DNA from 3 places in the Litoribacillus peritrichatus genome. Region 1 is predicted to be linked to each of the others. Evidence: predicted binding sites of a transcription regulator. Region 1 holds the regulator's gene; each other region holds the start of a gene.
The links. Region 1 encodes FliA, which starts transcription of late flagellar genes. Its sites were predicted from a motif close to CTAAAGTTNNNNNNNNNNCNGCCGATA; they were not measured.
Positions count from the first base shown of each region.

Region 2: a site for FliA is predicted at 3,551-3,577, ahead of ABD744_RS09495 (flagellin N-terminal helical domain-containing protein). Genes of this name have one in related genera too.
Region 3: a site for FliA is predicted at 3,095-3,121, ahead of flgM (flagellar biosynthesis anti-sigma factor FlgM). Genes of this name have one in related genera too.

Region 1 covers NZ_BAABBN010000004.1:461,883-472,485, forward strand. Annotated here, with positions in the region: gene flhF (flagellar biosynthesis GTPase FlhF) at 1-1,071, shown strand, start outside; gene ABD744_RS03260 (MinD/ParA family protein) at 1,133-1,951, shown strand; gene ABD744_RS03265 (RNA polymerase sigma factor FliA) at 2,006-2,749, shown strand; gene ABD744_RS03270 (chemotaxis response regulator CheY) at 2,865-3,242, shown strand; gene ABD744_RS03275 (protein phosphatase CheZ) at 3,275-4,057, shown strand; gene ABD744_RS03280 (chemotaxis protein CheA) at 4,068-6,329, shown strand; gene ABD744_RS03285 (protein-glutamate methylesterase/protein-glutamine glutaminase) at 6,351-7,526, shown strand; gene ABD744_RS03290 (flagellar motor protein) at 7,529-8,272, shown strand; gene ABD744_RS03295 (flagellar motor protein MotB) at 8,278-9,069, shown strand; gene ABD744_RS03300 (ParA family protein) at 9,140-9,916, shown strand; gene ABD744_RS03305 (hypothetical protein) at 9,938-10,258, shown strand; gene ABD744_RS03310 (chemotaxis protein CheW) at 10,294-10,603, shown strand, end outside.
Region 2 covers NZ_BAABBN010000006.1:58,175-68,777, reverse strand. Annotated here, with positions in the region: gene pgl (6-phosphogluconolactonase) at 1-365, opposite strand, end outside; gene zwf (glucose-6-phosphate dehydrogenase) at 392-1,858, opposite strand; gene ABD744_RS09505 (hypothetical protein) at 2,283-2,696, shown strand; gene ABD744_RS09500 (PhnD/SsuA/transferrin family substrate-binding protein) at 2,721-3,497, shown strand; gene ABD744_RS09495 (flagellin N-terminal helical domain-containing protein) at 3,651-4,469, shown strand; gene ABD744_RS09490 (LysR family transcriptional regulator) at 4,515-5,420, opposite strand; gene ABD744_RS09485 (DJ-1/PfpI family protein) at 5,573-6,130, shown strand; gene ABD744_RS09480 (CidA/LrgA family protein) at 6,170-6,520, shown strand; gene ABD744_RS09475 (LrgB family protein) at 6,517-7,218, shown strand; gene ABD744_RS09470 (DUF551 domain-containing protein) at 7,304-7,624, opposite strand; gene ABD744_RS09465 (LrgB family protein) at 7,735-7,941, shown strand; gene ABD744_RS09460 (helix-turn-helix transcriptional regulator) at 8,709-9,554, shown strand; gene ABD744_RS09455 (YbhB/YbcL family Raf kinase inhibitor-like protein) at 9,659-10,219, shown strand.
Region 3 covers NZ_BAABBN010000004.1:298,947-309,549, reverse strand. Annotated here, with positions in the region: gene ABD744_RS02600 (CheR family methyltransferase) at 88-924, opposite strand; gene ABD744_RS02595 (chemotaxis protein CheV) at 962-1,918, opposite strand; gene flgA (flagellar basal body P-ring formation chaperone FlgA) at 2,163-2,930, shown strand; gene flgM (flagellar biosynthesis anti-sigma factor FlgM) at 3,170-3,469, shown strand; gene ABD744_RS02580 (flagella synthesis protein FlgN) at 3,520-4,005, shown strand; gene ABD744_RS02575 (flagellar brake protein) at 4,111-4,821, shown strand; gene ABD744_RS02570 (TIGR04282 family arsenosugar biosynthesis glycosyltransferase) at 4,826-5,518, opposite strand; gene ABD744_RS02565 (TIGR04283 family arsenosugar biosynthesis glycosyltransferase) at 5,515-6,234, opposite strand; gene arsS (arsenosugar biosynthesis radical SAM (seleno)protein ArsS) at 6,227-7,189, opposite strand; tRNA gene ABD744_RS02555 (tRNA-Arg) at 7,339-7,414, shown strand; gene ABD744_RS02550 (sulfite exporter TauE/SafE family protein) at 7,457-8,203, opposite strand; gene putA (bifunctional proline dehydrogenase/L-glutamate gamma-semialdehyde dehydrogenase PutA) at 8,344-10,603, shown strand, end outside.

The sequences.
Region 1 (10,603 bases):
TTGAATGAGCGGCTAGAAAATTCCTCATTGGAGTCTGCAGGTAAAAGATCTGGAGAACAGCCGTTTAAAAAGAAAGCCTCTATTTTAAGATCCAAATTCAGTAAGCCAGCTTCAAGTGCACGTCCAAGTGAAGATTTAAGTTCTATGAAGCAGGAGCTTCAGGGGTTGAAGCAGCTGTTGAGACAACAGCTTGAAGACCGGGAGATGGCGGATTATGCCAACTATCATCCATTGCACGCGGCAGCCTTAAAGCGTCTGAATCAAATGGGCATCAGCAACGGTGTCGCTCGCTCCATTGTTGATCGCATTACCGAAATGCACGATGAACAGGGTATTTGGCGAGAAGCGTTAACTTTGTTGGCGGATGACCTTCCTATTGCTAAGAGTGACTTATTGGAGCGTGGAGGGGTATACGCATTTTTTGGTCCGTCTGGCTCTGGTAAGACAACAACCATGGCTAAGTTAACCGCTAAATTTGCATTGAAGCACGGAAGTGAAGGGGTTGTGCTAATCTCTACTGACAGTCAACGAATTGGCGCTCATGATCAAATGCGGACTTTGGGACGGATTTTGAATGTTCCTGTTCGCGTGGTGGATAAAAAGCATTCTCTTGAGCAGCTTTTGAATACAGTCAGAAATAAGTCGTTGGTCATTATTGATACGCCGGGGGTTGATCCTTCGACATCTTCAATACATCAACAGCTTCGAATGGTTAAGCAGAACTCAAGTAATTTTAAGGCTTTTTTGACCTTACCATGCACATTACATAAGTCTGTTGTTACGAAAGTACTTGATACATATCAAGACTTTAGCTTGAATGGTTGTATTCTAAGTAAAATCGATGAAGCGGGTTCATTGGGTGAAATCATTGATGTTCTGATTGAGCGGGTCATGCCAGTGGCTTATGTGACTAACGGCGCAAGAATTCCTGATGACATTGAAAATGCCAACGCCGGTAATTTAGTCAGTAAAGCCGTTTATATGTATCAGCAGCTTAATGGTGGAGTTTCTGCTTTTGCGGATGAGTTAAAACAGGCAGAACAAGCATTTTCAAAAAGAATAGCGAGTTAATAAAAAGCATAAATTCAAATTTTTCTTTATGCTGATTTAGAAGAGTGCCACAGGAGTAGGTATGAGTAGTAGTCCAGTACAAGTAATTGCTGTCACAGGAGGAAAAGGCGGCGTTGGCAAGAGCAACGTTGCTTTAAACCTAGGGATTGCTTTGTGCGAAAAGGGGCGTCGGACGGTCTTGCTGGACGCGGATTTAGGATTGGCCAATATCGATATTCTGTTGGGGATTTCTTCCACTAAAACGCTTGAGCATGTTTTAAGCGGTGAATGCACTCTTTCAGAAATTATGGTGCCAGGGCCGATGGGGCTGAAAATAGTTCCCGCCTCCTCGGGAACGAAGCACATGGTGAATCTTTCTTCACAGCAGCACGCCGGACTTATTCATGCGTTCAGTGAAGTGTCGCATCAAATGGACGTACTGATCGTGGATACCGCAGCGGGTATCGCGGATGATGTGATCAGTTTTGTTCGTGCTTCCAATGAAGTGCTGGTGGTAGTAACGGACGAACCGACCTCTATCACAGATGCGTATGCACTCATCAAACTTTTAAACCGGGACTACGGTATGTATCGTTTCCGGGTTGTAGCAAATATGGTTAAAACGCAACAAGATGGGCGTAATTTGTTTGCTAAACTCACTAAGGTAACTGACAGGTTTTTAGATGTCGCACTGCAATATGTAGGGTCGGTGCCTTTTGATGAACAGGTAAAGAAATCGGTACAAAGACAAAAAGCGGTGCTGGAGGCTTATCCAAGATCCAAGGCTTCCATCGCGATCAGAGCTCTGGCGCAAAAGGCAGATGCCTGGCCGTTACCGACGTCGTCGAAAGGTCATTTGGAGTTTTTTGCAGAGCAATTAGTTCAATATAACGTAGGTTAGTTGTGTTGAAAGTTAATATTCAGAGTCAGACTGAAAGAAATGTAGGGTGTTGCTATGGCTGCAGTTAGTGGGGTTGTTATGTATTCGGAGACTGATCCTAAAGGGGCTCACAACCTTGTTCAGAAGTATGCCGGCCTGGTAAAGAAAATTGCGACTCATCTAATGGGGCGCTTGCCGCCAAGTGTTCAGCTGGACGATTTGATTCAGTCTGGGATGATTGGTTTGCTGGAGGCGGCTAAAAAGTACGATGCTTCCAAAGGTGCCAGCTTTGAAACATATGCGGGTATTCGAATTCGGGGTGCTATGCTGGATGAGATACGCCGTGGTGATTGGGCACCAAGGTCGGTGCACAGAAACGGCCGAAGAGTGATGGACGCCATCAAACAGGTGGAAGGCCAGACGGGCCGAGATGCGCAAGATAATGAAGTTGCTAAAGAATTAGGTGTGTCAGTCGATGAATACCATAGTTATCTCCAGGATTCGGTCGGCAGTAAGCTATTTAGCTTCGAAGAATTGATTGCAGAAGGTGAGTATCAGAAAGATGACTTTCATGGTACAACACCGGGACCTTTTGATGACGTTGCCAAGCAAAGATTTCGCAGAAAGCTTACAGAGGCGATTACGCGCTTGCCGGAACGTGAACGGTTAACGTTGGCTCTTTATTATAATGAAGAGCTAAACTTAAAAGAGATAGGTGAGATATTGGGAGTGAGTGAGTCTCGAGTAAGTCAGATTCACAGCCAGGCTGCGCATAGATTGAAAGCACGATTGTTGGAGTGGAATGACGAAAGTGCTTAAAAACTGCATAATTACTGGATAGTCTAAATCTAATGACTACACTTACTTTACAACCATATTCGAATGGAAATTCTATTTTCCATCAAGGTCTTGGGAGGTTATCTTGGACAAGAATATGAAAATTCTGATAGTTGACGATTTTTCAACTATGAGACGAATCATTAAGAATTTACTAAAAGACTTGGGGTTCACAAATACCCATGAAGCGGATGACGGCAGTACGGGATTACCTATGCTTAAAACGGGTGATTTTGACTTCCTGATTACTGACTGGAACATGCCAGGCATGACGGGCATTGACTTGTTACGCGCTGTACGTGCAGACGAAGCCTTGGCTCATACGCCAGTGCTTATGGTTACCGCCGAAGCGAAACGCGAGCAGATTGTTGCTGCTGCGCAAGCGGGTGTGAATGGCTATGTTGTAAAACCGTTTACCGCTCAGGCACTCAAAGAAAAGATCGAAAAGATCTTTGAGCGTGTGGATGCAAGTTAACCTTTAGTGACCGTTCTCGAAAGGGGAACCAAATGGCTGATAGTAAATCGGGCGGTCACCTGGAAGATATTCAGGATTCGATCCGAGAACATACAAAGTCGCTTGTAGATGCAGTGGAAGCTGGAGATTTTACAAGTGCTATTCAACATGTACAAAACCTATCTGATGTAAGGGATCAAAGTTTATATCGTGAAATTGGCCGTTTAACGCGGGGATTACACGACTCGATCAAGAACTTTGAGATCGATATATCCAGCAGTGAACAAGAAACCGATGAATCTAAAATGGCAGATGCGTCGGATCGTCTTGGTTACGTGATCCAATCAACCAACAACGCAGCAAACAAGACAATGGATCTTGTGGAGGAAACCATTCCTGTTGTGGATGACTTAAAAGCGGAAGCGGCTGAGTTATCGGTTGAGTGGGGGAAGTTACTAAGAAGAGAACTGGAAGTCTCCGATTTCCGGCAACTTTATAAAAAAATAGATGTGTTCCTGAAAAAGGTGGATGGCTCCGGTTCTACGATGTCCTCCAACCTCTCTAACATTCTATTGGCGCAAGACTACCAAGATTTAACCGGTCAGGTAATCCAAAAGGTTATCAAGCTGGTTAAAGGGGTCGAAACGGATCTTGTTGAGCTTGTTAAAATGGCCGGTTTGGTTGAACGAATTACCGGCATTGAAAAAACTCAAGAAGTTACCGAGGCGGCCGATGAACTGTTAGCAGAGGGTCCTATAGTCGACGCTGAAGAACGCGAGAATGTAGTGACCAGTCAGGATGAGGTGGATGACTTGTTGTCCAGCCTTGGATTCTAAGGAGTCATGAATGAGTTTCGAGGCCGATGAAGAAATCCTCCAGGATTTCCTGGTAGAGTCAGGGGAAATTTTGGAGCTGCTTCAAGAGCAGTTGGTCGAACTGGAGCAAAAGCCGGACGACATGGATTTATTAAACGCCATTTTCCGTGGTTTTCACACGGTAAAAGGCGGCGCAGGTTTTTTACAGTTAACTAATTTAGTTGATTGTTGCCATGTTGCAGAAAACGTCTTTGATATTTTACGAAATGGTCAAAGATCAGTAGATTCCGAGCTAATGGACGTTGTATTACAAGCGCTTGATGCTGTAAATGAAATGTTCTCCTGTGTTCGTAATGGTGAAGAATTGCCTGCAGCTGATCCGCAACTACTCGCAAGCCTCGAACAACTCGCCAGACCTGAAAGTGCCGATGAGGCAGCGCCAGCTGCTGAACCGGTGGCGGACAACTCCGCTGGAGATCAGGCTGACGCCGAATTTGATCAGATGGTGGCATCTGCTGATTCAGGATCTGAATCTTCTAATGTTGAACTGTTTGATACTGATACACCCGCTGCACCTGCCAGTGCCGCTGGCGGTGATGAGATCACCGAAGAAGAATTTGAAGCGTTATTGAATGAATTACACGGTGAAGGGGGCTCCCCTACGGGTGGGGCTTCTGCACCGGCACCTTCTCCTGCTGTCAGTACGCCTGCTCCGGCAGCCAGTGCGGCAGGGGGTGAAGAAATTTCCGAAGATGAATTTGATGCATTATTGGATCAATTACACGGTGCAGGCAAAGGACCAGGGGTAGGTAAAGCACCTGCTCCAGAGCCCGCGCCTGCTGCACCTGCAGCGTCAGGTAATAGCGATGTAATTTCTGATGATGAATTCGAAAACCTGTTAGATGAACTGCATGGGGCAGGTAAAGGGCCTACTGTAGTTGCTGAAACAGGTACTTCGAATCCTGCGCCTGAGCCATCGGCTGTCGCACCTAAGAAAGAGGCTGCGCCGGCAGCGAACCCAACACCAACGCCTCCAGCGGCTGCTAAACCCGCGCCTGCGCCAGCTAAATCTGCGCCGCCTAAGCCGCCTGCGAAAGACTCGGCACCTACAGAAACAACCGTTCGAGTTGATACAAAGCGCCTTGATGACATCATGAACATGGTTGGCGAACTGGTATTAGTTCGTAACCGTTTGGTTCGTTTGGGGATGGCGAGCTCAGACGAAGATGTTTCCAAAGCCGTGTCGAATCTTGACGTGGTAACTGCGGATCTTCAAACGTCTGTTATGAAAACCCGAATGCAACCGATTAAGAAAGTTTTCGGGCGTTTTCCACGAGTTGTACGAGATCTTGCAAGAACACTGAAAAAAGAAGTGAATCTTGAGTTGGTGGGTGAAGAAACCGACTTGGATAAGAACTTGGTGGAGGCGTTGGCCGATCCACTGGTTCACTTGGTTCGAAATGCGGTGGATCATGGTGTTGAAACACCGGAAGTTCGTGAAGAAAATAAGAAAGCGCGTACCGGTAAGGTTGTGCTGTCTGCTGAGCAAGAGGGCGATCATATCTTGCTGAGTATTCAGGATGACGGCGGTGGTATGAACCCTGACGTATTGCGTCAAAAAGCGGTAGAAAAAGGGGTATATGATCAGGATGCTGCGGATCGTCTCAGCGATAAAGAAGCATTCAACCTGATTTTTCACCCTGGCTTTTCGACCAAAGAAGTGATTTCGGATGTGTCCGGTCGTGGTGTCGGCATGGATGTTGTGAAAACCAAAATTTCACAGCTGAACGGCACCATTGATGTGGATTCTGAGATTAATAAGGGGACAAGAATATCCATCAAAGTGCCTCTGACTTTGGCCATCATGCCGACCTTGATGGTGATGCTGGATAGTCAGGCCTTTGCTTTCCCGTTGGTCAGTGTGAATGAGATTTTCCATTTGGATATTTCGCAGACCAACGTGGTAGATGGTCAGGAAGTGATTGTCGTTCGTGAAAAAGTTTATCCCTTGTTTCACCTGAAACGATGGTTAGTGAAAAAGACCCTATCCGATGACGAAGAAAGCTCTGCTCATGTTGTCATCGTTTCAGTTGGCACTCAGCGCGTTGGTTTCGTAGTGGATCAGTTGATCGGCCAAGAAGAGGTAGTCATTAAACCACTTGGAAAAATGCTCCACGGAACGCCTGGTATGTCTGGTGCTACAATCACCGGAGATGGTCGTATTGCGTTGATTCTTGATGTGCCTAGTATGCTTAACAATTATGCTTCGAAGGCCATGAATAATTATAATTAACCTTGAGTTTTTGGAGTACTAATGACGGTTAAAGTGCTTGTTGTAGATGATTCAGGCTTTTTCAGACGTCGTATCAGCGACATACTAAATGCAGCCAGAAACATAGAAGTTGTTGGTACTGGGTCGAATGGCGCTGAGGCAGTTGAGCTGGTTAAAAAGTTGAAGCCAGACGTTGTTACCATGGACTTTGAAATGCCCGTCATGGATGGTATTACTGCGGTTCGCAACATCATGGCCACTCACCCCACGCCTGTTATTATGTGCTCGTCGCTTACGTTTGATGGTGCTCGGGTGACACTGGATGCGCTGGAAGCGGGGGCGGTGGATTTTCTGCCGAAAAACTTTGAAGATATTTCCAAAGATCCGGGCAAAGTACAAAAACTGCTGGCGGAAAAAATTCGTGAAGTAGCGGGCTCAAAAAGCTCAAATAGCTTATTGCAGTTTAAGTCGACGGGCGATAAAAAAGCCGATATGAAAGCTAAGCGAGAGGCCATTCGCGAAGCACTTAAATCGTCCACTCATAAAGAGCAGCCCGAAATGACGGCTTCGAGGCCTAAGCCCGCAGTGGAGCCACAAGTTCAGCCGAAACCGGCAGCTTCGGCGAGGCCAGGCCGTTCAATAAGATCTCAGGATGTGAAGTTGGTTGCTATCGGCACATCGACCGGTGGCCCTGTTGCACTTCAGAAAATACTGACGGCTTTGCCGGCTAATTTCTCCAAACCGATTGTCTTGGTTCAGCATATGCCTGCTAACTTTACGGCTGCGTTTGCTGAGCGACTGAATCAAATTTGTAAGATTAAAGTCAAACAGGCTGAAGAAGGTGATACCTTGCAACCAGGCGTTGCTCTTTTGGCTCCTGGCGGCAAACAGATGATGATTGACCGTCGTAATGGAGGTTCTATCCGTATCATAGAGAGTGATCAGCGCTTGAATTATAAGCCTTGTGTTGATGTTACTTTTGGTTCTGCTGCGAATGTATTTAATAGCGGTGTATTGGGGATCGTATTAACGGGGATGGGCGCCGACGGAAAAGATGGTTCCGCGCTTCTCAAAAAGAATGGCAGTGCTGTTTGGGCGCAAGATAAAGAAAGTTGTGTTATTTATGGAATGCCGATGTCGGTGATTAACGCGAATCTTGCTGATGAAATTCTTAACTTGGATCAGATCTCGCGAAAGTTGATTGATGAGGTTTCATAAACATGGATGTACTCAGCCTGATCGGGCTTATTCTCGGTATAGGCGCAATTCTATTTGGTAATTTTCTGGATGGTGGCCATATTTCCATGCTTGGAAATGTGGCGGCTTTTATCATCGTGATCGGAGGCACTCTGGGGGCGATGCTCCTTCAGACAACCCCTCAAGCTTTCAAGCACTCAATGTCACTCACTAAATGGATTTTTATTCCTCCGTTGTTTGATTTTGAGCGCGGTATTGAGCAAATCATGTTTTGGAGTACCACCGCCAGAAAAGAAGGCCTTTTGGGGCTGGAAGGTATGGCTGAAGCCGAAGCGGACCCGTTTGCACGGAAAGGCTTGCAGTTGTTAGTCGATGGTGCCGAGCCAGACAGTATTCGCCACACGATGGAAATGGTGATTGATTTAGAAGAACACCGTGACATGAGTGCAGGATTATTCTGGGAAGGCTTAGGGGGCTATGCTCCGACCATCGGGATTATTGGTGCTGTACTGGGGTTGATTCATGTGATGACCAATTTGGGTGAACCTGAGTTATTAGGGCAGGGCATAGCAACGGCCTTCGTAGCCACCATTTACGGTGTGGGCTCTGCGAACTTGTTGTTTCTTCCGATTGGAGGAAAGATTAAGAGTGTGGTTATGACCCAAACAGAATACAAACAAATGATTGTTGAAGGCTTAGTGGGTATCTCTGAGGGTGAAAACCCCAAAGCTATTGCTTCTCGTTTAAATAGCTTCATCGAAGAGTAAACCTTATGGCAAGAAAACGAGTAAAAATCAAAGGCCCCAGTCATGAGCGGTGGCTGATTTCATACGCCGACTTCATGACGTTGATGTTTGCTCTGTTTGTTGTTTTGTATGGTATTTCCTCCGTCAATGAAGGTAAGTATAAAATCCTGGCATCCAGCCTGATCGGTGTGTTTAAGGCACCTCCAACGTCCAGTGACCCGATTCAGATTGGTGATGTTGCCCGTCAGTTGCCGATTACCGAGAAGCGGGTAATTATTAAACCGAGTGACATTGCCACGCAGGAAACCTCGGACTCACTGAAAGAAGAAGTGAGTATGAAAAAGATTAAGGATCAGTTGGCGGAAGGCTTTGAAGGGCTGTTAAAGCAAGGCGTTATGTCTTTAGAGGGGAGTGAAGACTGGCTTCAGATTACCTTGGGGTCAGAAGTGCTATTCTCTAAGGGAAGTTCAAGTCCTACCAGAGCGGCAGAAAATATCATCGCGGACGTTGCTATGGTACTGGGAAATTATAACAACCCGATTCAGATTGAAGGCCATACGGATAATGTCCCGATTTTTAACAAAGAATTTCGCAGTAACTGGGAGTTATCTGCTGCGAGAGCGGCAAGTGTTGTCCGGCAACTACAGGACGAAGGCTTAGATCCAAAGCGGTTAGCGGCAGTGGGTTATGGAGAATTCCAACCGTTGTACGATAACCGGGGAGCAGACAGAGAGAAGAACAGGCGTGTGGTGCTCCTGATATCCCGATCTGCGTTGACTCGAGAAGCGTTAAATAATGTTCGTAGTCAACAGCCTTAGTAGCGACTGGCTTTTGGCATAAGGCTTGCTTTACTCTCCTGAGACTGATTAATTATAGGTGGAGTCTGCAATGCGAGTTTGGGCGGTTGCAAATCAAAAAGGCGGTGTGGGTAAGACGACCACCGCTGTGAGTTTAGCTGGATTATTAGCAGACCAGGGAAAGCGTGTTTTACTTGTTGATCTGGACCCTCATGGGTCGATGACAAGTTATTTTGGATACGACCCCGACAGTCTTGAGCATTCTTGTTTTGACCTTTTTCAAGCGCCTGGGGCTATACCACCGGAGCTGCCTAGCCAACTGTTGCTAGATACCAGTCATGATCATCTTCAGTTATTACCTTCTTCAACCGCATTGGCGACGCTTGAGCGCAGTATGGTGGGTAAAGATGGCATGGGGTTAGTGATTTCCCGATCTTTGGCGACACTGTGGGACGATTTTGATTACGCTGTTATTGATAGTCCGCCGATTCTTGGGGTATTGATGATTAATGCCCTGGCGGCCTGCTCCCGTTTAATGATTCCGGTTCAGTGTGAGTTTCTGGCTTTGAAAGGCTTGGAGAGAATGGTGCACACCTTAAATATGGTCACCCGATCGCGTCCTACGCCTTTGCCATATCATATTGTACCGACCATGTTTGATCGAAGAACGAATGCTTCCTTGCAAAGTGTCAAAGAAATGCGAGTGACTTATCCGGATCATATTTGGGAATATACGATCCCAGTCGATACTCAATTCAGAGATGCATCTAAAGCTGGCTTAATTCCGAGCCGATATGACTCTGAAGGGCGTGGGATTCGAGGCTACGCAAAATTGCTGAAACATTTACTATCTTCTGAAGCTAGCTGATACTTAATATAAGGTTGTTTTATGGTTCCTACACAGCAGGATGTGGTTGCTGACTATCTTTGCTCCATGTTGGGTGGCGAAGGCATGTTGCTGGATGAGACCGCCGAAACACATGGGAACATTACTGAAGAAATTCAGGGCAACTTGCAGGAAATAGGTTATCAGGTCGCTGATGATCGGCAGCTGATGAACCTGATCAACTTGGCAATTACGCCAATGAGTGAGTTAAGTCGCGGTCAGAAGAGTCTGGTTATGATTGATTTGTTGATGTTGCTTAGGACGATGCCTGAGTCGAAATTAAAGCGTTTGATGCAAATGCAGTTTGAGCAGGTTGCAGGTTAAAGTAACGGTATGTTGGATTTATTAGGTTTGCAGTTATGAGTGACGATCAAAAGTCATCAAAAACCAAAGTTAAATCAGCGCCTGTCAAACCGATGGCTGCGTTGCAGGGCTATCTCGATGATATGCTCTCAGTCGCTACTGCATTTGAAGAAGCGCCGACGGCATTGAAGCCCGAGCCGGTCACTGAGCCTGTGGTTGAAACAAAGGTTGAAGTAAAGACAGAGCCTGAACCTAACATTGAAGTAACAACCGAACACAAGGCCGAATTAAAAACAGAAGTAAAGCCCAAGGTAACTACCAAACAGGCAACATCAACAGCCATTGACGTTCCGGTCTCTAAGCCTG
Region 2 (10,603 bases), on a different contig from region 1:
AAGGCCTGAACCGCAGGGGTGAGACTCATGGCGGCATCGCTGAACGCCTGATCCGACTTGAGGCTTAACAACGATGCCTTGTCGGCGGCGTTCTGCAACAGTGTGTTTTTCAGCATCTTGTAGTTGCTGTCGTCGTGATCTGTGGCCACCCATCGCTCATCCGAAGGGCAAATGGTTACGTGATCCCACGCCAGATGTTGCTGACTCAATTGTTTGTACAGTGGTTTTGGGGTGTTGCCGCCACTGACCACAAAGCTGATGTTGCCGTGGTGTTCAATGGCCCCTCGCAGATGGTCCGCCAGTTGTAAGGTCAGGCTTTCAATCAACTCTCGGTGTGTTTGGTAAATTTGTTCATGCAGCTTCATTTGCTAACTCTCCCAGCCATTTTGTATTAATGACTTTCTTGCCAGAGGCGACCGTCTTTTGCGAGTAACAGCGTGGCGGCCGCCGGCCCCCACACGCCGCCGTGGTAAAATTCGGGACGAGCCCCGCTTTGTTGCCAGGATTGAAGAATCGGATCAATCCACTTCCAGGCGGTGAGTAGTTCATCCTCACGCAGAAACAAAGTGGGGTTGCCTTCGATGGCGTCGGCCAGTAATCGTTCGTAGGCATCAGGGACGCGATCTTTTTTGGCGTGTTCTGCGGTCAGGCTAAGCAGCACAGGCTTGACACTCATGCCTTTGCCCACCCGCTTTTCACACAATTGCAATTTAATGCCATCGTCCGGTTGTAGTCTAAAGATTAGTTTATTTGCCATGGCGGAGGCATGTTGAAGCTCGAAGACTGAATGCGGCACTTCTTTAAATTGCACGACAATCTCACAGGCCCGGTCGGGTAAGCGTTTACCGGTTCTTAAATAAAACGGGGTGCCGGCCCAACGCCAGTTGTCGATTTCAACTTTCATGGCCACGAAGGTTTCGGTGTCACTGTGGGGGTCGACGCCTTCTTCATCGCGGTAGGCTTTGGTGGGTTGGCCATTACGGGACCCTTCCTGATACTGTCCCCGAACCACGTTTTCACTGATGTGCTCACCAACCAGAGGTTTAAGGGCTTTCAGGATCTTAACTTTTTCATCGCGAATAGACTCAGCATCGAGCTGAGCCGGAGGTTCCATCGCCACCATACAAAGCAGTTGCAGTAGGTGGTTCTGCACCATATCCCGCATGGCTCCGGCGGATTCATAAAAGCCGGCACGTTGTTCCACGCCCAGTGTTTCACTGATGGAGATCTGGATGTGATCAATGTAGCGCTGATTCCACTGGTGTTCAAAAATGGAATTGGCAAAACGCAGTGCTAACAGATTTTGGACGGTTTCTTTGCCCAGATAGTGATCAATCCGGTAGATCTGCTCTTCGTTGCAGTATTTGTCCACTTCTTTACAGACTTGTAAGGCACTTTGGTGGTTCATGCCAATGGGCTTTTCCAGAACCACACGAGCATCGCCTTTTAACAGCTGATGGCTGTACAGGTGTTGGCATATGGTGCCGTATAAGTCGCTGTGTGTGGCCAGATAATAAACTTTCGCCACGTCCGGATTGGTTAAGTAATGCTTGAGTCGGTCCTGATAGCTGACGGGGTCGGTGATGTCCATCTGAGCGTAGCTGACCCGCTTTGAAAAACTTTTCCAGGTGTCTTCATCGAAAAGGCCATCGGCCAGAAATTCTTCAAGGGAGGATTTGAGCAGTTCAAGGAAGCCTTCCCGGTCATAATCGCGGCGCGCCACGGCGATGATTCGTCCGTCCGGATGAATTCGGTTGTCGAGGTGTAAACAATACAGGGATGGAAACAATTTACGCAGTGATAAATCGCCGGCTGCGCCAAACAAAACTAACTCAAACGCTTGTGCTGGTAAGGACATGATGTCTCCTGACAGGTAATAAAAATCCACACGTCTTGCAAAGACCCGGGAGGTATTACCGATGGTGGACGTACATCTAATTCTAAAAGCTAAGCGCGGCGCTGTTTCAGTTTGGATGACCTGGAATCGGCCGACACGGTGTTAGCTCAGAATTACTCGTCGCTAATCTCGGTTGTTAAAACTCGGTTGTTAAAACTCGGTTGTTAAATACGGTTTCTGAAATAAAGCTGTTTAAATAAGTATTTGATTACCATGCCATAACTGAAATGCTTTGGGCAAGAAATGGTTCTCAATTTAGGCACAATTCATTGATTGTACATTTTTGCACGAAGGGCTCTATCGGAGAATTGCTGATGTATATCAGCTGTGCCGCCGGGTGGCTTTGTTAGTCTGGGGTATCCATATAATTTTCCGGGTGGTGCGTATGAAACTAATACCAACGGCTATGAAAAAGAGACTGGGCTGTGTGATAACGGCCAGCGTGGCAGCAACTTTGGTGGGATGCGGTGGCCATCCGGCTGCTGGTAACTGGGATGCCGAAACGGTTTCGAGCAATGAATACCTGCGGCTTGAAGTGGCGTTTGATGGCACGGGGGAACTTTACCCAAAGGAGTCTCAGGTCTCTGCTTTACGATGCTTGTGGCAGGCGTCGAGTGCAGAGACCATCGGAATTAAATGTCGGCACGAGAATGAAAACATGGCCGAAGAAGAGTTTGAACTGATTGTGGAAGAGGACGCTCAAGGGCAACGGAACCGCGCGTTGCTGCAGTCTGCCAATCGGGTTGTTGCTCGGTTTGCTCGTGCTGAATTTACCAAAAAGTCGTTGGGTGTTGAATAGTCGGCAGGTCGAGTGATCAGAACAATGGTTAGGACTTTGGTGGTCAGAATATCGCTTTGCTTGTGGGGTGCATGGTGGGCCGGTGGGGCTTTGGTTGCTTCGGAAATCGTCGAGCCCAAGCCCTTGTGGTGGATTAGCCCTCATGAAGGCGGTGGGGCGAAACCTCATCATCAGCAGGCGTTTAGTCATTGGCTGGCAGACCGGGGTTGCCCGGTTCGTATCTCCCAAACCGGTGCCGATAAGAGCGATGCGGCTCTGGTGTTTGAAGTGCGTCCACTTGCTGCCGGGATGCCTTGGATGGTTGCGGATACAGAGGGCAACCAGCCTTTGACGGTGCGCTGGCTGGTCAAAGGCAGCCGCTCTGTAAAGCACTTGGCCAGCCTGGAAGGCGAGCGGGTCGCCTTGCTGGGCAAAGCTTCATTATTGGGCCACCAACAGCCCGTTCGTTTGCTGGAGCAGGCGGGGGTGACTTTGACTGATGTGACGGTCTTTACGGCTTCGAAATACCAAGGCGCTATGGCGTTGTTGCTGCATGGTGATGTGTTTGCGGCGGCGTTTCCTGCTCCGTTGGCGACTAAATGGAGCAAACTCAATGAATTGGTGACGCTGGCGGAAAGTGATGCCCGCCTGGTTGCCGGAGTGTGGCTGTCCTCCTCTTCTACAAAATCGCAGTGGATGGAGGGTAAACAAGGGCCGTGTGCCCAAGGTCTTTTGGCGATGAGCCGTGCCAGCCGAGGAGATGCGAAAATGCAGGTGTTTCCCGAATGGTTAACGGGCTTCCGTTGGCCGAATCAGCGCTGATATTGTCTTTAGTGCAGAAACAGTAACATCATAGGAAAAAAAGTAATCACCGCTTACATTTTCATAACGAACTGTTGCTAACCGTCTCTTGTTGATTGTCTGAATAAGGTTCACACTTATTATTGTACGTTTTTTATACGATTGAGGTGCAGTATGGCGATCGGTTTCAATGCGGACGCCCAGCAAGCGGCGTTTGCTCGTAACAGAATTCAGAATGATCCGACTCAGAATTTTCAGCGAATCAGCTCGGGCAGTCGAATCAACTCGGCCGCAGATGATGCGGCGGGTTTATTGATTTCAACGGGATTTACCGCCTCCATTTCCGGCACAGAACAAGCCATTCGAAACAGCAACGACGCCATTTCCCTGAACCAGACGGCGGAAGGGGCGGTGAGTTCGGTTCAGGACGATTTGCAGCGTATCCGTGAGTTGTCTGCACAATCATCCAATGGGACGTTGACGGATCAGGACCGGCAAGGTTTGCAGGCCGAAGTGGATCAACTGGTGGAAAACATCAGCGAAACCATTTCCGGCAGTGACTTTAACGGCATTTCGTTGTTAAACGATGACTCAGACGTGAATTTTCAGGTTGGTCCGGATGCAGGAGATACTCTGACTTTAGAGCGGGGCAATCTCGAACAGCAACTGGCAGATCTGGGCATCAATGACATCAACATCAGCACTCAGGCCGGTGCCCAGTCGGCACTCGGGGTGGTGGATGATGCTCTGGACGTAACCTCTCAAGCGGCCGCCAACTTCGGTGCCAATCAGAACCGCTTGTCTTCGACCATTGATAATCTAGCCAACACCGTAGTGAATGAGTCGGCGGCTAATAGCCGGATTGCAGACGCTGATCTGGCCAAAGAAATTTCAGAGCTGGCTTCTAGGTTGGTGAAGGAGGAAGCGCAGAATTCGGCTCAAGCCCAGGCCAACAGTAACTTTAAAATCATGTTGCGTTTGTTTGAAGGCTAGTGATACCAAACGATGTTTTCTGTGAGTATGTCGGGCCTTTTTCTATTAATGGAATAAGGCCGCTTTGCGGGCATAGCCTTGTGCAATGTAGTCCATGAGCAATCGGGTCTTTTCTGGCAAATATTTACTGTAGGGATACACCGCATAAATGGGCAACTCCTTACTGGAAAAGTCGGCCAATAACTCCACTAATTTCCCGGTTTTTAGCCCTTCGTGCGCCAGTAGTTTCGGCGTATAAATCACTCCGTGACCGGCCAATGCGGCATTTTTCAATGCGATCTGATTGTTGGAACTGATGCTGCCCGATACTTTCATGCTGTATTGCTGACCTTCTTCTTTGAATAACCAGTCGTTGGTGCCGGTTTCCATGTAGGTGTAGGTCAGACAATTGTGGTTGACCAAATCCTGAGGGACTTGAGGGGTGCCGTGTTTTTTCAAATAGTCCGGGCTGGCGCTGACCACCCATTTCGACTGTACCAATAATTTGGCGATTAAGCTGGAGTCCGGCAGGCTGGCGGTGCGGATGGCCAAATCGACGCCTTCGGCAATTAAATCCACTTGATGGTCTTCCAGGCGGAGTTCTACGCTCAGTTTCGGGTACTGCTGGCAGAACTCGGCAACCAGCTCTGTGATTAAATATTCGCCCGATATGGTCGGAACACTCAAGCACAAGGTGCCGGTTGGCTCGCTGCTGAATTCGGTGATGGCATTGATGGCATTGGCCACAGACTGGTCCACATCCTGTGCATGACGGAAAAACAGCCGGCCTTCTTCGGTCAGTTTCAGCTTGCGTGTGGTTCGGTGCAGTAATTGTATGCCTAAGTGTTGTTCCAGTTGGGCTATGTGCTTACTGACGACCGAGTTGGTCATCCCCGCGCGCTCGGCCGCCTGACTGAACGAGCCGGTTTCGACCACTTTATGAAACAATAAAATGCGATCGGCCAGATTCATAGACAGTCCTTGGATTTTATTATGGTGATTTTGGAAATAATGAAATTCTTTATATCTATATATCAATGAATTGAGTCTGCGTAAAGTAGCGTCACCCAAGTGAGGCAGAGCAGACGCTTTGTGAACTTAAACAATGGTTAAGAGAGCACCTAATGAAGAAAATATTATTGTTGGCAGGCGATTACGTTGAAGATTATGAAATCATGGTGCCATTTCAGGCATTGCAAATGGTGGGTCATCAGGTAAGCGCCGTGTGTCCCGATAAAGTGGCTGGCGATACGGTCATCACCGCCATTCATGATTTTGAAGGCGATCAAACCTACAGTGAGAAGCCGGGTCATCGTTTTGCGCTGAACGCGACGTTTGATGATATCAATCTGGATGAATTCGATGCATTGGTCATTCCGGGCGGTCGCGCGCCTGAGTATTTGCGTCTGAATAAACGCGTGCTCGAAATTGTGGTGCACTTTTCAGTAGCCAACAAACCGATTGCAGCCGTGTGTCACGGCACTCAGTTATTAACAGCCGCAGGTGTGTTGGAAGGTCGTAAGTGTACCGGCTATCCAACGGTGGCTCCGGAAGTGGTTTCTGCGGGTGGCCAATACCATGAAGTGGCTGTGGACGATGTGTATGTGGACGGTAATCTGGTGACGGCACCTGCCTGGCCTGCGCACCCTAAGTGGTTGGCGGCGTTTTTGACGTTGCTGTGATGAAGACTTAAACGATTGAAGATGGTTCGGAGGTTCGACATGTTGATCGGGTTTGCCCTGATAGTAGGTTTTTATGGGTTGGGCGAGTTAACTCAAAACGTGTTGGGCGTCCCTGTGCCGGGCTCTATTCTTGGTATGTTGTACCTTTTCGGTTTTCTGGTGTGGCGTCGGCAGGTAGCGGACTCGCTGCACCGAAGTAGCAAGGTTTTGATAAACAACCTGGCGTTATTGCTGATACCAAGTTCAGTGGGTGTGATTACGTGCGCGGCCTTGTTGGAAAGACAAGGGGTGGCCATCGTTTTGACTTTGAGTATTTCCATTGTGTTTTCTTTGCTGTTAACCGCATGGTTGTTAGCCCGGCTCAGCCGTTCACAAGGAACTGACCAATGATGCCGGTGTTCAGTGGTCAAAACATCGGGTTATTTGCACTAACGGTGGGGGCCTTTCTGGTGGCTCGGTTCGCTTATCAGAAAAGTGACCAGCATGTGTTATTCCAACCTTTGTTGATTGGCGTTGTGTTGGTGGTTGCTGTGTTGGTTTGGTTTGATATTCCATATCGACAGTATTTTGAAGCCAATCAACCCTTGCAATGGCTTTTGGGGCCGGCGGTGGTGTCTTTGGCTATTCCTTTGTATCACAATTTAACCCAGTTGCGTCGATGGCTGCCTGTGATTTGTATTTCAATCGGTGCGTCTGCTTTGGTGGGCGTGCTACTGACCGGAGGCTTGGCCTATCTATGGGGCTTTGATTTTAGTACCCAGGTGGCTCTGGTGACGAAGTCTGCGACGACCCCCATTGCCTTGTCCATTAATGAAGTAATGAAAGGGCACCTTGCGTTGGCGGCATTGGTGGTGATGTTCACCGGATTGTTCGGCGCCATGATCGGGCCTGCTTTGTTAACACGTTTCGGGTTTGATGATCATCGGATTCAGGGGGTGGCGCTGGGTTTAACCTCTCACGCCATTGGCACCCAAAAAGCATTGGAAATAAGTCCGGTCTGTGGCGCGTTTTCAGCGTTGGCGATGATTGTGACTGGTGTATTTTTGTCCGTTTTATTGCCGTTGTTGGGTTATTTTTGGATGGCGTGAGGTCGGTTGTGTTGTTGAGGATCATTTATCAAGAGAACAAACAAGGGCGACTGTTTTTGTTTGAAACAGTAAACGCTTCCATACATCACTTCGGTGGCTTTATTTCTGAATGATCGCCCTCAAAAACTAACTCGACAATCGAGGGGATGTCGGTTTCGACACTACCAAGAAGATTGACCGAAACGATATCGGGAGGAGCGTAGTGTTCTGTGATCGGTAGGTGTTCTGTATTCGGTATCTGCATCCAGCCAATAACAGAAACGCCTTCTGGAAGGTTGAACCATTTGCCGTCCACTGCGTAAGTATCGGTAATACCGCCATTACCACGTCCAGGCCAGAGTCCAAGATATAGGGCAATTACAACTTCCATATCTTCTGGCATTTTTTCTTTGCAGTTAATCCACATGATAACTTCCTAGTATTGAGGTTGGTTGAAAATACCACCATCGAGCAGGACTGATCAAACCTATGTTTCCTGCCCAAGAAGAGTCCTAGAGCTAGATATGTTGTTCACATATGTCGACGAATGGCCTAACAGGTTTCGGGTTTGATGATCATCGGATTCAGGGGGTGGCGCTGGGTTTAACCTCCCACGCCATTAGCACCCAAAAAGCATTGGAAATAAGTCCGGTCTGTGGCGCGTTTTCAGCGTTGGCGATGATTGTAACTGGTGTATTTTTGTCCGTTTTATTACCGTTGTTGGGTTACTTTTTGATGGCGTGAGGTCGGTTGTTGTCTGTTGTTGATTGCTTAGTTTTTCTTGAAAGTGAGTTATCCACCGATTTTGTGGATAAAATTGTTGGTAAGTTATTAGGAACGCGCTAGACGCTTGTTTTTAAGGGCTTTTAGGGTTTTGTTTCAAAAACACTCAGTTTTATTAAAATTCAATAAAAACAGCTGTTTATGAGATTTTGTTGGTTTGGTTATGTTGTTTTGAAAAATAACTCTAAATAATAATGAAACATCAGTTTTAATGTTAATAAAGATAAAAATAACCATTGACATTGTCGGATTTATTTCAGTTTTTATCGGTTTTTAGAACAAATTCCAGGGCAAAGAGTCCACAGTGTCTGTGGATAACCTAGTTGATAAGCTTGGGTCAAACCTCTGGGAGACTTATCGTCATTGATGTTGATGAAATTGCTCCATTATTGTTCAGCTGTGATTAACGTTTGGTTGCTTCGCTTAACTCAAGCGAGATTGTCTTATTTTTGAGGTCAATGGTGGGAGGCATTGGTTGGGTTCAGTGTTTGCAATTGTGCTCTGTTAAAAGCGGCATTGTTCAATGTCCAGATAAGGTTTTCCACAGCGGTATCACGAATCGATGTTTTTTCCTCCGTTAACTTTATGGATGCTTTTTGTACTGAAATGAGTGATGACAACTTGGTGGGTGAGTGGCTTTGAATGAAGCTTGGATGGTGAATTTATACAAGCATTTTTCAGCGTTTTTTATTAGTCTATTGCGACGATGGAGTGTTTGAGGGCCACCAGTGGATATTTGTCGATTAACGGAACGATTACTGACCTTAATTTACCAGGATAAAGAGAGTGCTCCGGTTCAGGGGCTGAACCTGTTTCATAGCCAAAAAGATCAGAATTTACGGTCGGTGCCGATTGTACATCCCTCGGTGATCTTAGTGCTGAGTGGCAAAAAGCAGGTGACGAATGCTCAGGGCGACGTGGTGATGGTGTCTGCCGGTGAAGGCATTTTAGTGCCCGGTAACAGTCAACTGACCATGGTGAACTTTCCGGACCAAGACATCCATCATTATTTGGCCGTTGCGTTAGCCATTCAACCCGAATTACTCGGCCGTTTTTTGCGAGACTATGCGCCAGAGTCTGCAACGGCGGTATCGTCGTTAGTGTCTGTTACCCCAGAGGTGATTCTGCACTTGAATCATTGGTTGCAATTGAGCGAATTAACCGACATGAACGATGCTCAAATTGAATTGTGCGTATTAAGTTTATTGACGTTTTTGCATACTCAGGCATCGCTTGAGCCGATGATGGTGGCAGCATCCAGCTGGAAACAGAAACTGTTTAATCATATTAACAGTGACCTATCGAAAAACTGGACACTGGAAGAGGTGTGTGCAGATTTAGGAACCAGTGCTTCCAGTTTGCGGCGTCATCTTCAGCAGGAAGGTTCGGGCTTTCGTGAATTGTTGGAGGACACGCGTTTGGTGTCTGCGTTGTGTATTCTTCAGGAAACGTTCTGGCCCATTTCTCAGGTTGCACAATCCGTGGGTTATCAAAGTCAATCGCGGTTCAGTGAACGTTTTAAATTGCGGTTTGGTTTGTCACCCAGTGAGTTACGCAAAACTCGCGGCCGTTGATGGCTGTCGGGACATTGGTGTTTTCAGGCAAAAAATTGGTGTTTTAAAGCGAACTCTGCATTTTTATTGGGGTTAGGATGGTGTCTCGAATTAAGGAGGCACTTATGAAACCGCTTATTACATCTGCTGCAATGATGGCAGCCATCTCTTTTTCTACGCTGGCACCTACGGCCGGAGCTTTTGATCTTCAAAGTAAGGATATTCAGCCAGGAAAGCCTATGCCGAAAGCTCAGGAGTTTGTCGGTTTTGGTTGTGACGGTCAGAACCTGTCCCCGCAGTTGCAATGGTCGAACCCACCTGAAGGTACCAAGAGTTTTGCGATCACGGCCTATGATCCGGACGCCCCGACCGGCAGTGGTTGGTGGCACTGGCTTGTTTATAACTTACCTGAGTCCACGAATCGCTTGGCTTCAGGGGCTGGAAAAGGCGACTTGAGTCTTTTGCCGACCGGCGCAGCGCACGGCCGAAATGATTACGGCCAATACGCATTTGGTGGCGCTTGCCCGCCAGAGAAACACGGCGTCCATCGTTATCAGTTTAAGGTGGTGGCGTTGGATGTGCCAACGCTGGAATTGCCGAAGGAAAGTTCGGCGGCACTCATTGGCTACATGTTGAATAGCCACAAACTGGGTGAAGCCAGTATTGAAGCTTTATATCAACGTTAGTGGTTCGTTTTTGTTTGTTCTTTGTTCTTTGTTCTTTGTTCTTGGAACTTGAGTGGAGAGGGTGTCATTGCTTTTCACTCGCTCACCCTATGAGATGTTCCCTTCAGGCCCGGTTTTCGGGCCTTTTTTATGTCGAGCAGAATGTTGATTTGCTGTCTGTGTTGCCTTGTTAGTCCTTTCTCGATAACAAAACTCAACAGCCTGTCAGTGGATAAGTCTGTTGTTTGCCTTGAACTTACGGCTTATCCACAAAAAATGTGGATAAGCCAATGAGTAACTTCTGATGAGCAGCTGGTACTGCTTATGGTTACTGCGTTCTTCGGTTATGGCAGTTTTTTGATCAAATGCATTTTAGCCGATGGTTTGGGCGGTTAAATGCTGTGT
Region 3 (10,603 bases), 160 kb from region 1:
GGCTAGAATCAGTAAATACTAGAAAGAAGAGGAAAGAAAGAAAAGATACAAAACACCCGAAGAAACTGCCTCCGGGCCATAATTTAATTATTTCACTTTATAGATCAGGCCAGGACGGCATTGAATCATTTCATAGATGTCGTTCAGTCCGGTTAAAGACTCGGTAGCACCAATCACCAAATACCCTCCGGGGTTCAGGCAACGAGACAAGCGCGTCAATATATCCTTTTTCTGTTCTGCCGAGAAATAAATCAGCACATTACGACAAAATATAATGTCGAATTTACCAAAGCTGGCATAACTCTGAAGTAAGTTTAATGAGCGAAAATCCACACGGCTTTTGATGTCACGATTCACGGACCAGGAACCGTCCGTATTTTCCGTGAAATACCGGCGCTGAAGGTCAGCATCCAGCCCACGGGCCAATGCCAGCTTTTCATAAGACCCTTTTTTGGCCATCGCCAAAATTTCAGAAGACAAGTCCGTTGCCAGAATTTGCACCTGACTTAATCTTTTGGAAGGGTTTGCTCGATTGTACTCTTCCACCATCATACTCATTGAGTATGGTTCCTGACCGGAAGAACAGGCAGCAGACCAAATTTTCACGCTGGTTTTACGTTGTGCCACCAGTTCGGGAAATAAGATCTCTTTTAAAATTCGATACGGATGCTTATCACGAAACCATAAGGTTTCATTGGTTGTCATCGCATCAATCACGCTTTCTTTTAAGCGGGTATTCATCCGAATTTTAGACAACAAGTCCTTTAAGTCATGCAGATCGGCTTCCTGCATGATTTTTCTTAATCGACTGGCAACCAAATACTGCTTGTTATCACCCAATACAATGCCGGACTCTCCCTCAAGAAAAGCCCGAAACTGATCGAAGTCATTTTTTTCAAATCGTATAGAGCCCGATATCGACATCCATTACCTCAAATTCAGCGTAAACAGAAAGGGATGATTACTCCCCTCCCTTATAAACAGGTGCATAATCTCCCTTTAAAACACTCACTGCTTTTGAGGCTAGATTATCTGGACTGAATTTCGCCATAAAGTCATTGGCACCAACTTTTTCCACCATCGCATGATTAAACACGCCACTGAGCGACGTATGAAGCATAATATGCAACTCATTCATACTCGGATCAGCCTTCACTGCAGAAGTCAGGGTGTAGCCATCCATTTCAGGCATTTCAATGTCCGAAATCATCATGATGTATTTGTCTGCAGGATTCACACCCTGCTCAACCAGCCCTTTCAAATGCGTTAAAGCTTCAGCACCGTTTTTAAACAAAGTCGTTTCCAGCCCCACAGACTCCATACATTTCTGAACCTGCCTGCGAGCAACCGAAGAATCATCAACAATAAGAATATGACCTAACCCTTCATCGTCTTCTTCCTGAGGAATCTCTTCAAGAATTTCTTCACTAATGGCTTCACCACTTGGTACAACCTCAGAAATCACTTTCTCAACATCAATGATTTCTACCAGCTTGCCTTCCAGCTCAGTAACCGCAGTCAAATAACTCTCTTTGCCTGTTCCCGGTGGTGGCGGATGAATGGATTCCCAATTCGTGTTGACAATACGTTCAACAGAGCTGACTAAAAACCCCTGAACCGTACGATTGTATTCAGAGATGATCACGAAACTGTTTTCAATGTTCGGCAACGGAGAAGCTCCGGTCGCCATACTCAAATCCAGAATAGGTATTGTGCCACCACGAATATGAGCAACCCCACGAACAACAGGATTTAGCTTAGGCATCATGGTTAACTTAGGACACTGTAAAACTTCTTTAACCTTAAAGACGTTAATACCATATACCTGATCCGACCCTAATCGAAACAGCAGCAGTTCCAGCCTGTTTTGGCCTACCAGCTGCGTTCGGGAATTTACTGCGTCTAATACACCCGCCATTTAAATCACACTCCTAATGAGGCTAACGGCTTTATTTTTCAATTCAGATTGTCCTATCGGCGTCATTGACCGTTTCTTGAAAAAATTTATCAACAACCAATGAATTGCAGGTACTACTTATCACGGTTTCACATATAACTATAGCAACTTAACAGCCACTGACATTATTTTTCATGGCACAGCTATTGCTTCTTTAACCACAGAGACAACAAAGCGGCAAAAACATGACACCTGGAACATACACATGTCATATCTGATGAAGCATTTAGACAATTCTAGACGAATATATAAAAAGGCAAAGCCCCTTCTTTGGCCGATTCTTGCCGGATTCGCTTTTTTTATTTGCCACCCGGTCTCAGCGAACGCCTCAATCAAGATATCGCCTGAAGGCATTCAGCAACAAATAATCGCTTTCATTGAAACTGAGTTCGAGCTGGACACCAGCACAGAAGAAATTGACATCGCGCCTCATAAAATCAGTTCATCGTTGAGATTGCCGAAATGCACTCAACCCCTGGATCTCGTTCGGACAGGTAAAAACGCCAATCATTATGGGCGGCACACCATCAAAGTAAGTTGTTCCAGTCCCAGATGGAGTTTCTACAGTGGCGCTACGGTCAAAGCTTACGGAACCGTAATAACTGCAAGCTCTCCCATCGGCAAAGGAGAAATTGTGACCAAAGACCACATTAAATACAGCAAAGTAAATTTAGCCAAAATGAATGGCAATGTCTTGACGGAAGCAGACTCAATACTTGGACTGGCCGCTAAAAGGCCTATCAGACAAGGATACATGCTGACTCACAACCAATTTGAAGCCCCTAAGTTAATTAAGCGGGGGGACGGCATCATGATCCAGGCCGTCAGCAAACTGTTAACCGTAAGCACACCGGGAGAAGCCCTGACTCATGGTCGGTTGGGCGAAAATATCCGAGTCAGAAACCTGAAATCTGACCGGGAAGTGATCGCCAGAGTGAAGGACAGGGACACCGTAATTGTTATGTTATACTAGCAGGCTGTTGATTTTCGTTATCGAGGCAGGCTTAACAAGGCAAAATCAGGCGAAAAAGCGGAGTTTATAGGTCATAAATGAGCATTTTGAGCCTGATTTTAACGCCGGTAGGGCAACACAGATAGAAAATCAACAACCTGCAGGCAACTAATTGCAAAAGTTAACTAAAGTCACTATGACATCTGCCGATATAACCGAGTGAAAGCAATTAATTTTTCGCGGCAAGGCTGGAGTAAACAATGGAAATCAACAACTTAAATATTAATAGCAGCAGTCCTAAGGCTAAGCAAGCTGAAACAAGCTCAGCAGGCAAAGAAAAATCTCAGGACATCACCTCACAACCAAGCGCAGGTGAAACCGTATTCATTAGCTCAGAAAGTAAAGCAATGAACGATTTAGAGAGCTCTATTAAAGAACAGCCAGATTTTGACACAGACAAAGTAGCACAAATCAAAGCAGCCATCGCCGAAGGCAATTTTGCCATCGATGACGAAGCATTAGCTAACAACATTATTCAATTTGAAGAGCTATTTAGTTAATTAAAACTGAATAGCAGCAATTGAATTGACTGTTATTAAGGAACATATCAATGTCAGCAAACATAGAAAAAGCGAGACAAATAATTTCAACGGATATTCAAGGTGATTTAAAAGACGCCAACGAGCTTCGCACCTTGCTGTCAAATGAAAAAACAGCCCTCGATTCTCGCGACATTGAGACAGTTCAAGCTCTAAGCAAACGAAAACTGGAAATTACAGATGCGATGGAGAAGCGTGCTAATAAGCGCAGTGAAATCCTGAAGCTGTTTAATTTCAGTAATGATGAGTCAGGCGTTTTTTCCCTGTTCGAAGGATCGCCGCGAAAAGAACTGGAAACCGCCTGGCACACTCTGAAGGCTCACCTGACCGAATGTCAGGAAGCAAACATCATCAACAGCAAAATTGCGTCTCGTACACGCCAATCACTGCAGCACGTTTTAAAAATTGTCCAGGGAAAATCAAATAAACCCAAGGTTTATAACCCATTAGGCAATACCTCAGCTATTATTACAGGCAACCTAATAGGTGAAGCATAGCCTGATCGCGTGAATTCTCTGCTTTTGTGGCCCCTGCTCTTGACCACATGATGAAAGCCGATTAATTTACGCGATAACAAGCAAACAGGAACTGGGTAGTACTGGATGACATATAGAATACTAAAAACACCAGAAGAACATTATTCTGTATTACGTACTATTCAGGACAATCGCTACCCTACCACACTGACTTTCCACTCTCATGATCAAGAGTATTTAACTCAGGTCATCAAAGCGGATATTGCTAATCGTTGCTTCTATATTGACGAACTCAGACCGCCCAGCGGCCATAAACTGGCAGCTTCCGGGGAATCTTTCGACATCGTCACTAAATTAAACGGCGTCGAAATCATCATCAAAGGTTCCTCCATCGTCGGCGCAGGAAAGTCTGAAACCGGTCAATTTTATAAAATCACCTTTCCGTCAGAAGTTCTTTATTTACAAAGACGCCATGCCTTTCGGGTAGATATTCCGGAAGAAAGCGAGGTATTCGTTGAATTTCGTGGGGATGAGCATCAATCAACCACCCATGCGGAAGTGTTGGATATTTCAGCAACGGGTTGTCGCTTAAAAATTAAAAAAATGCCTGAGCCGCCTTTCGAAAACGGCGACCACATTCCTTTTTTTAACTTCAAAATCAGCCAAAACATACACGTTGAAGGCGAGGCTGAAGTCCGTTTTATTTCAGAAGTGGAAGAAGATGCGTCCTTCATCATTGGTTTACAACTGACCGAACTGTTTGGCCTGGGTCACAGAACCATGGAACGCTTTGTCAATGAAATTCAGCGAGAAGCCAGAAAACAAAGATTCGAATAACAAATCAGGCTAAAGGCTCGACAGTAAAACCATGATGAGTCATCTCAGCTAACAACTCAGAACACTGATACACCCGCTCTAAATCCTGATACTCGTCTAAGTCCCAAAGCGGCTCACCAATCCAAGCCTTAAAGCCGTTATCATTAATCCGCTTAACTTGCTGATCAAAAACCCGTTCCGTTCCCCAATCAATGTCATTGAAAATGTTTGAGCAAGTTTTCGACGCTCCAATCGTGACATAACCGCCATCTTCAGACGGGATAATGGCTAGATCATTATTCGATAACTGAATAACCACCTCCCGAATACTCTGCTCAGTAATCGATAAGGCATCACCGCCTACAATAACGACTTTGTCATAGTGAACCAGCATAGAGTCTATGGCATTCGCCATTTTCACACCTAAATCCCCTTCGGACTGAAGATGGCCTGACACCCCGTACCTGCAAGACAAGTCCGTAAAAAACGCATGATCAAGCTCATTCGCTGCGCTGAGGTACAAATCAATATCGTCCAAGCGAGCCAAACGGTTCACAATTACCGTCAGCATTGCCTGGTAAGTATTCAACGCGTTTAACTCTCCAATGGTTGTAGCCAACCGAGTTTTCACCTGACCAAGCTTTGGTGCCTTTGAAAATACCAGCACTGCCACCTTGGCCGCCACATCCTGTGAGTTGGATATATTGTGAGCCTTCATTGGGATTTCCTTCGATAATAAATACGATGAACCTGCTCCGCCGACGCGCCACGCCAATAGATAAACCTCAAATACCACATCGTAAAAATGGTTTTGAATATACCCTCACGCTGCCACTTTCTGCTGGAAGTAATGATATGCGACTTGGGAATGAAAGGACGGGACAAGCGCTTAAGTCGTTTACTCAGCTCGATGTCTTCCATCAACAATTGCGAAGGAAACCCGCCTACCCGGTTAAACGCCACCCGATTGACGAACATCCCCTGATCACCAGTACTGATTGCCGTTAAAGCACTTCTGTGATTCATAAACCAAGCGACTATTTTCAGCAAAAAACCAGAAGGCTCAAGGTGAACATTAAATCGCCCCCAACAGGTTTTTGGGCACTGAATAAAATTCACCAGATCCGATACAGTTTCTTTCGTTAACCGTGTATCTGCATGTAAAAACCATAAGATATCGCCAGAAGCCTGTTGGGCACCAAAGTTCATTTGTCCTGCGCGTTCAGGGTTGGTACGAAACAACTGAACATGGTTGGCCGACAGCAATGAATCCAAAGAGGCGTCCTGAGCACCATCCACAACAATGATTTCATGAACCAGACGCCCCAAAGGCTTCAAATCATCAATCAAATCTAACAGCGGCCGAGTGTCATGAAATACCGGAATGATGACACTCAGCCTTGCATTCTGATCAAGCTGAAACCCATTACTCAAGTGCACCACCGCAACTGCTGCCTTGCCCTGCGGTACAACCATAACAATGGTTTGCGATTCGGATGCCTTGCTCCGTTAATGGATTCTCCAATAGATCACGCAAGTGGGGCTGCGTTTTTGAAGTCGCAGCCAAAGGCATTTCAAGCATCTGATTAAAATCACAATCGTATAAGTTGCCATTCCAGTCGACACTGACCAATGATTTGCACATAACACTGTCAAGATTGGTTTCCGAAAAGTTGTTACGCAGCAATGTCATGTAATTATCAAATTCATTCTTTGCCAATAACACGGCACCAAACCGACTGATCGGCATATTAGTGATGGTAAGAAGCTGATCAAAAGTAATGTCGAACTGCTCGGATAACTCACGTTTATAGTCCGCCTCTAAAGGCTTCTGGGGCGGCGGTAAAAAGGCCCCTGATGGGTTGTATACTAAATTCAAAGGCAACGAAGGATCACCAACGCCGTAACCAATGCTGTTCAATAATTTCAATGCTTCGATACTGCTTTGGTAAACCCCTTTGCCTCGCTGACCATCCACTGTATCTTCGGTATAACAAGGCAGAGATGCCACCACCTGCACCTTGTTCTCAGCCAAAAACTCCGCCAGCCATTCATAACCTGGCTCCAGTAAAATGGTTAAGTTACAGCGGTCAATGACTTCCACATCCCGAGCTCTCGCCTGCTCCACCAGCCACCTGAAATGCGGGTTCATCTCCGGCGCACCCCCGGTTAAATCCAGAGATTTAATGCCTAACTGATCAATACATTCAATAATCAGCTCAACCGTTTCTTTATCCATTAACTCCGTACGCTTCGGCCCGGCATTCACGTGACAATGGGTGCAGCTTAAATTGCAAAGATACCCAAGATTTACTTGCAGTGTCGTCAGTTTAGACCGGGTAATCTGCGGAAAGTCAGTCGCAATCAATAAGGATTTGGTATCTCTCATAGCTATCTCATTTATTTAATTATTAGGCCGTTCCATCCGGTGGAAATCTGATGCTTAGAGCGAGTTGATCAAAATAAGTTCAGAACCCATTAATTTTTTAGCGTTCGGGTGACAATCCTAATGACTCACTGTAAAATCCGATTCGGCTTCTCCCCATAGCTCAACAGGATAGAGCGTCCGCCTCCTAAGCGGGTGATTGGGGTTCGAGTCCTCATGGGGAGGCCATTTTCTTATCTCGCATTTTAATCCATTCTCAGCCGATATGTCTCACACCAACTTATAAATCAAGCGAACCGCCAACAGCGTCAAGAGCCACTTAAAGGCCGTCTTAAAAGTCTCTTCAGGCAACCTCCCTAATAACTTTAAGCCCAGCTTAGTGCCCACCAGCCCGGCCAATACCATTAGTACAAGCACTCCAGCCCATTCATAGAATGAGAAACCAGCAAACGAAAAAACTATAACTTTTAAAGCGTGCTGCAATGTCATGCACGAAGAAAAATTGGCCGTGTAATAGAAACGGTCAATGTTCGGGGTTCGTAACCAACTGGCCACCAAAGGCCCCGTCGCTCCGGCAAACAGCGTAGCCAAAGTAGTTAAGAAACCGCCCAAAACTCGTCCGGTCTTGGATTCAGAAAAGCCTGCACTGGGAAGCTTTCCCCAACAGCTGTATAAAATAAAGATCGCAACGGCCCAGCTAATGGCATCTTCCGGCAGAGCTCGAATGCCCGTCAAACCAATCAACGCGGCCAAAAAAGCGCCAATAAAAAAAGCCACCACCAACGAGCGATCTATGTGAATGCGGGTAAGCCAGGCTCGGCTTCCGTTGGAAGCAAACTGAACCAATCCATGCAAAGGAATAAGCACAACCGGAGTGATGAATTCCGCCATCACAATAATTAAAAAAGCACCGCCACCCACCCCCAGGCTTGCAGTGATCAGTGAGCCAACAAAACTCGCAGCCAATAAACATAACAGCGGAAGGCCCGATATAGCATCGGGAAAGAAATATTCCATTGAGGTTATTAAGTCCTCCAAGAGCGACTTCCTACCATGAGTTCAATCACGCCTAAACTTTCTAAATATGAGTGTCTTAGCTACTTTTAATAGATAAATTAGATATTTGCCCACAACCGCCGAACAGACTTGGAGAGCCGATGCTCATCCTAAAAGATTTACTTTTGAGATACCAGAAATTAACTTCTGATCACTTAATTGAGATAGTCTCAGATTATTACCTATACGACGAAAAAGATTTTGTGGAGCAACTCAAAGCAATTTCTCATCTTGAGCCCTCTGCAGAGCAGGCCATCCAACAATTGTCAGCCACGTTAATCAGCGTAGCCTCTGAAAGTCATAAGCTGCCCTTACTCAACCAAGTACTGTCGGAATATAAACTCAACGGTACAGAAGGCGTTCAGCTGCTGTCTTTGGCCGAAGGCCTGTTACGCATCAAAGATCAAGACACTGCACAGAGATTCATAGAAGATAAAGTCATTGCGGGTGACTGGGAGTCCCACAAACAAAAAAGCAAACACAGTGCTGTTAACTTGGCAACCGAAGGCCTTTCCAAACTTAAGTCCTGGCTGGTATCCAACGAAGAAGAGAAGCCTTTCCACCATTGGTTAAACGCCAGTCGTAACGTCCTGGCCAGAGAAGCGCTAAAACTACTTGTTTCCAGATTAGCCACTATATTCATCCGTGGTGCCAGTATTCAGTCCGCACTTTCGAAAGGCACCAGCAATACTACCCACTGTTGTTCTTACGACATGCTGGGTGAGGCAGCCTTAACCGAAGAAGATGCCGACCGGTACCTAGAAAATTACCTGGCGGCCATTGATGCTGTTGCCTTGCATGAAAAAAATGCCCCCAAAGCCCCCCCTTCTTCCCCAAAAGACAGCGTATCAATCAAGTTATCAGCACTGACCCCCAAGTTCGAGTTCAGACACCAATCGCCCTTACAACGTCGTTTTTTAGTCAGAGTGGAAAAGTTAGTTCGCAGCGCTCACGAACAAAACGTAGAAATCACAATGGACGCAGAAGAGTCCGACCAACTGGAGTTAACTCTGAGCGTGTTCAAACATTGTCTTACCTTACCGGGCCTGAAAGGCTGGGGGCGTTTAGGCATCGCCATTCAGGCTTACGGGTTCAGAGCCATACCAACCATTCTGTTTATCGCTCAATTAGCAAAGGAACATCAAACCAGGGTACCTGTCCGGCTAGTGAAAGGCGCATATTGGGATAACGAAATCAACAAAGCACAACAACTGGGTTTGGCAGGGTATCCGGTATTCATCCAGAAACAAGCCACAGATTTAAACTATCAGGTGTGCATCCAACTGTTACTTGAGCAACAACTTGCAGGTCACGTTCGACCTCAATTTGCCACCCACAACGCCACAAGCATCGCCACCGTGATCACATTAGCCCGCTTACTGGATGATAAACAAGAAACCCTGTTTCCGATCGAGTTCCAACGGCTTCATGGCATGGGCGAAACCATCTACAACGCACTGAGCGGATACCAAAAACATTTTACCGAGTATGTTTGCAGAACCTACTGCCCGGTAGGCCCCTACAAAGAGCTTTTGCCTTACCTGATACGAAGAATTCTGGAGAACGGTGCAAATCAATCCTTTTTAAATGAGCTGGCCAGCTTTAAAGACAACGCAGAAACACTCAGCCAATTACCCATTCACGGTTTAGTGCAATACGATCGTTATCATCAGGACTTCCCTTTACCTATAGACATCTACCAGCCATTTTTTACAGAGACCGTTGGCTGCAATATAAACCAACCGGGCCACTGGCAACGGCTGTCCGAGGCATGCAACCCGTTTACTGACACCATCTATCAGGTACACTCAGCCATTCCCGACGACCTTAAACAAGAAGAAATCGCAGAAACGTTATTCTCCCCCAATGATAAAACACATCGCCTCGGCATCAGTTACACTCTCACCAAAGTTGACCAACCAGCATTCCGAACTTTACTCTCCGGCAGGGCCAGCTGGTCCGCTTACCCGCCCGATAAACGAATAGACATCATTAAAGTCTTTGCCTCCAAACTTGAATCCAACCAGTATGAATTCATTACTTTGTGCATTCGGGAAGCAGGTAAAACCTGGCAAGACGCCATTGCCGAAATGAAAGAAGCCATTGGCTTTTGTCGTTACTACGCCAATCAATACAACGGCATGAAATCAACCACTGTACTTCCTGGCACCGTGAATGAAAAAAACCAATTCAAGTACAACCCAAAAGGCAATTTTATTTGCATCAGTCCCTGGAACTTCCCTATAGCCATTTTAGTGGGGCAAGTGGTTGCAGCCTTGATTACCGGAAACCGAGTGATCATCAAACCAGCCCCGCAAACAAGAATCTGTGCAAGACGAATCTTCGATTTATTAAGAGAAA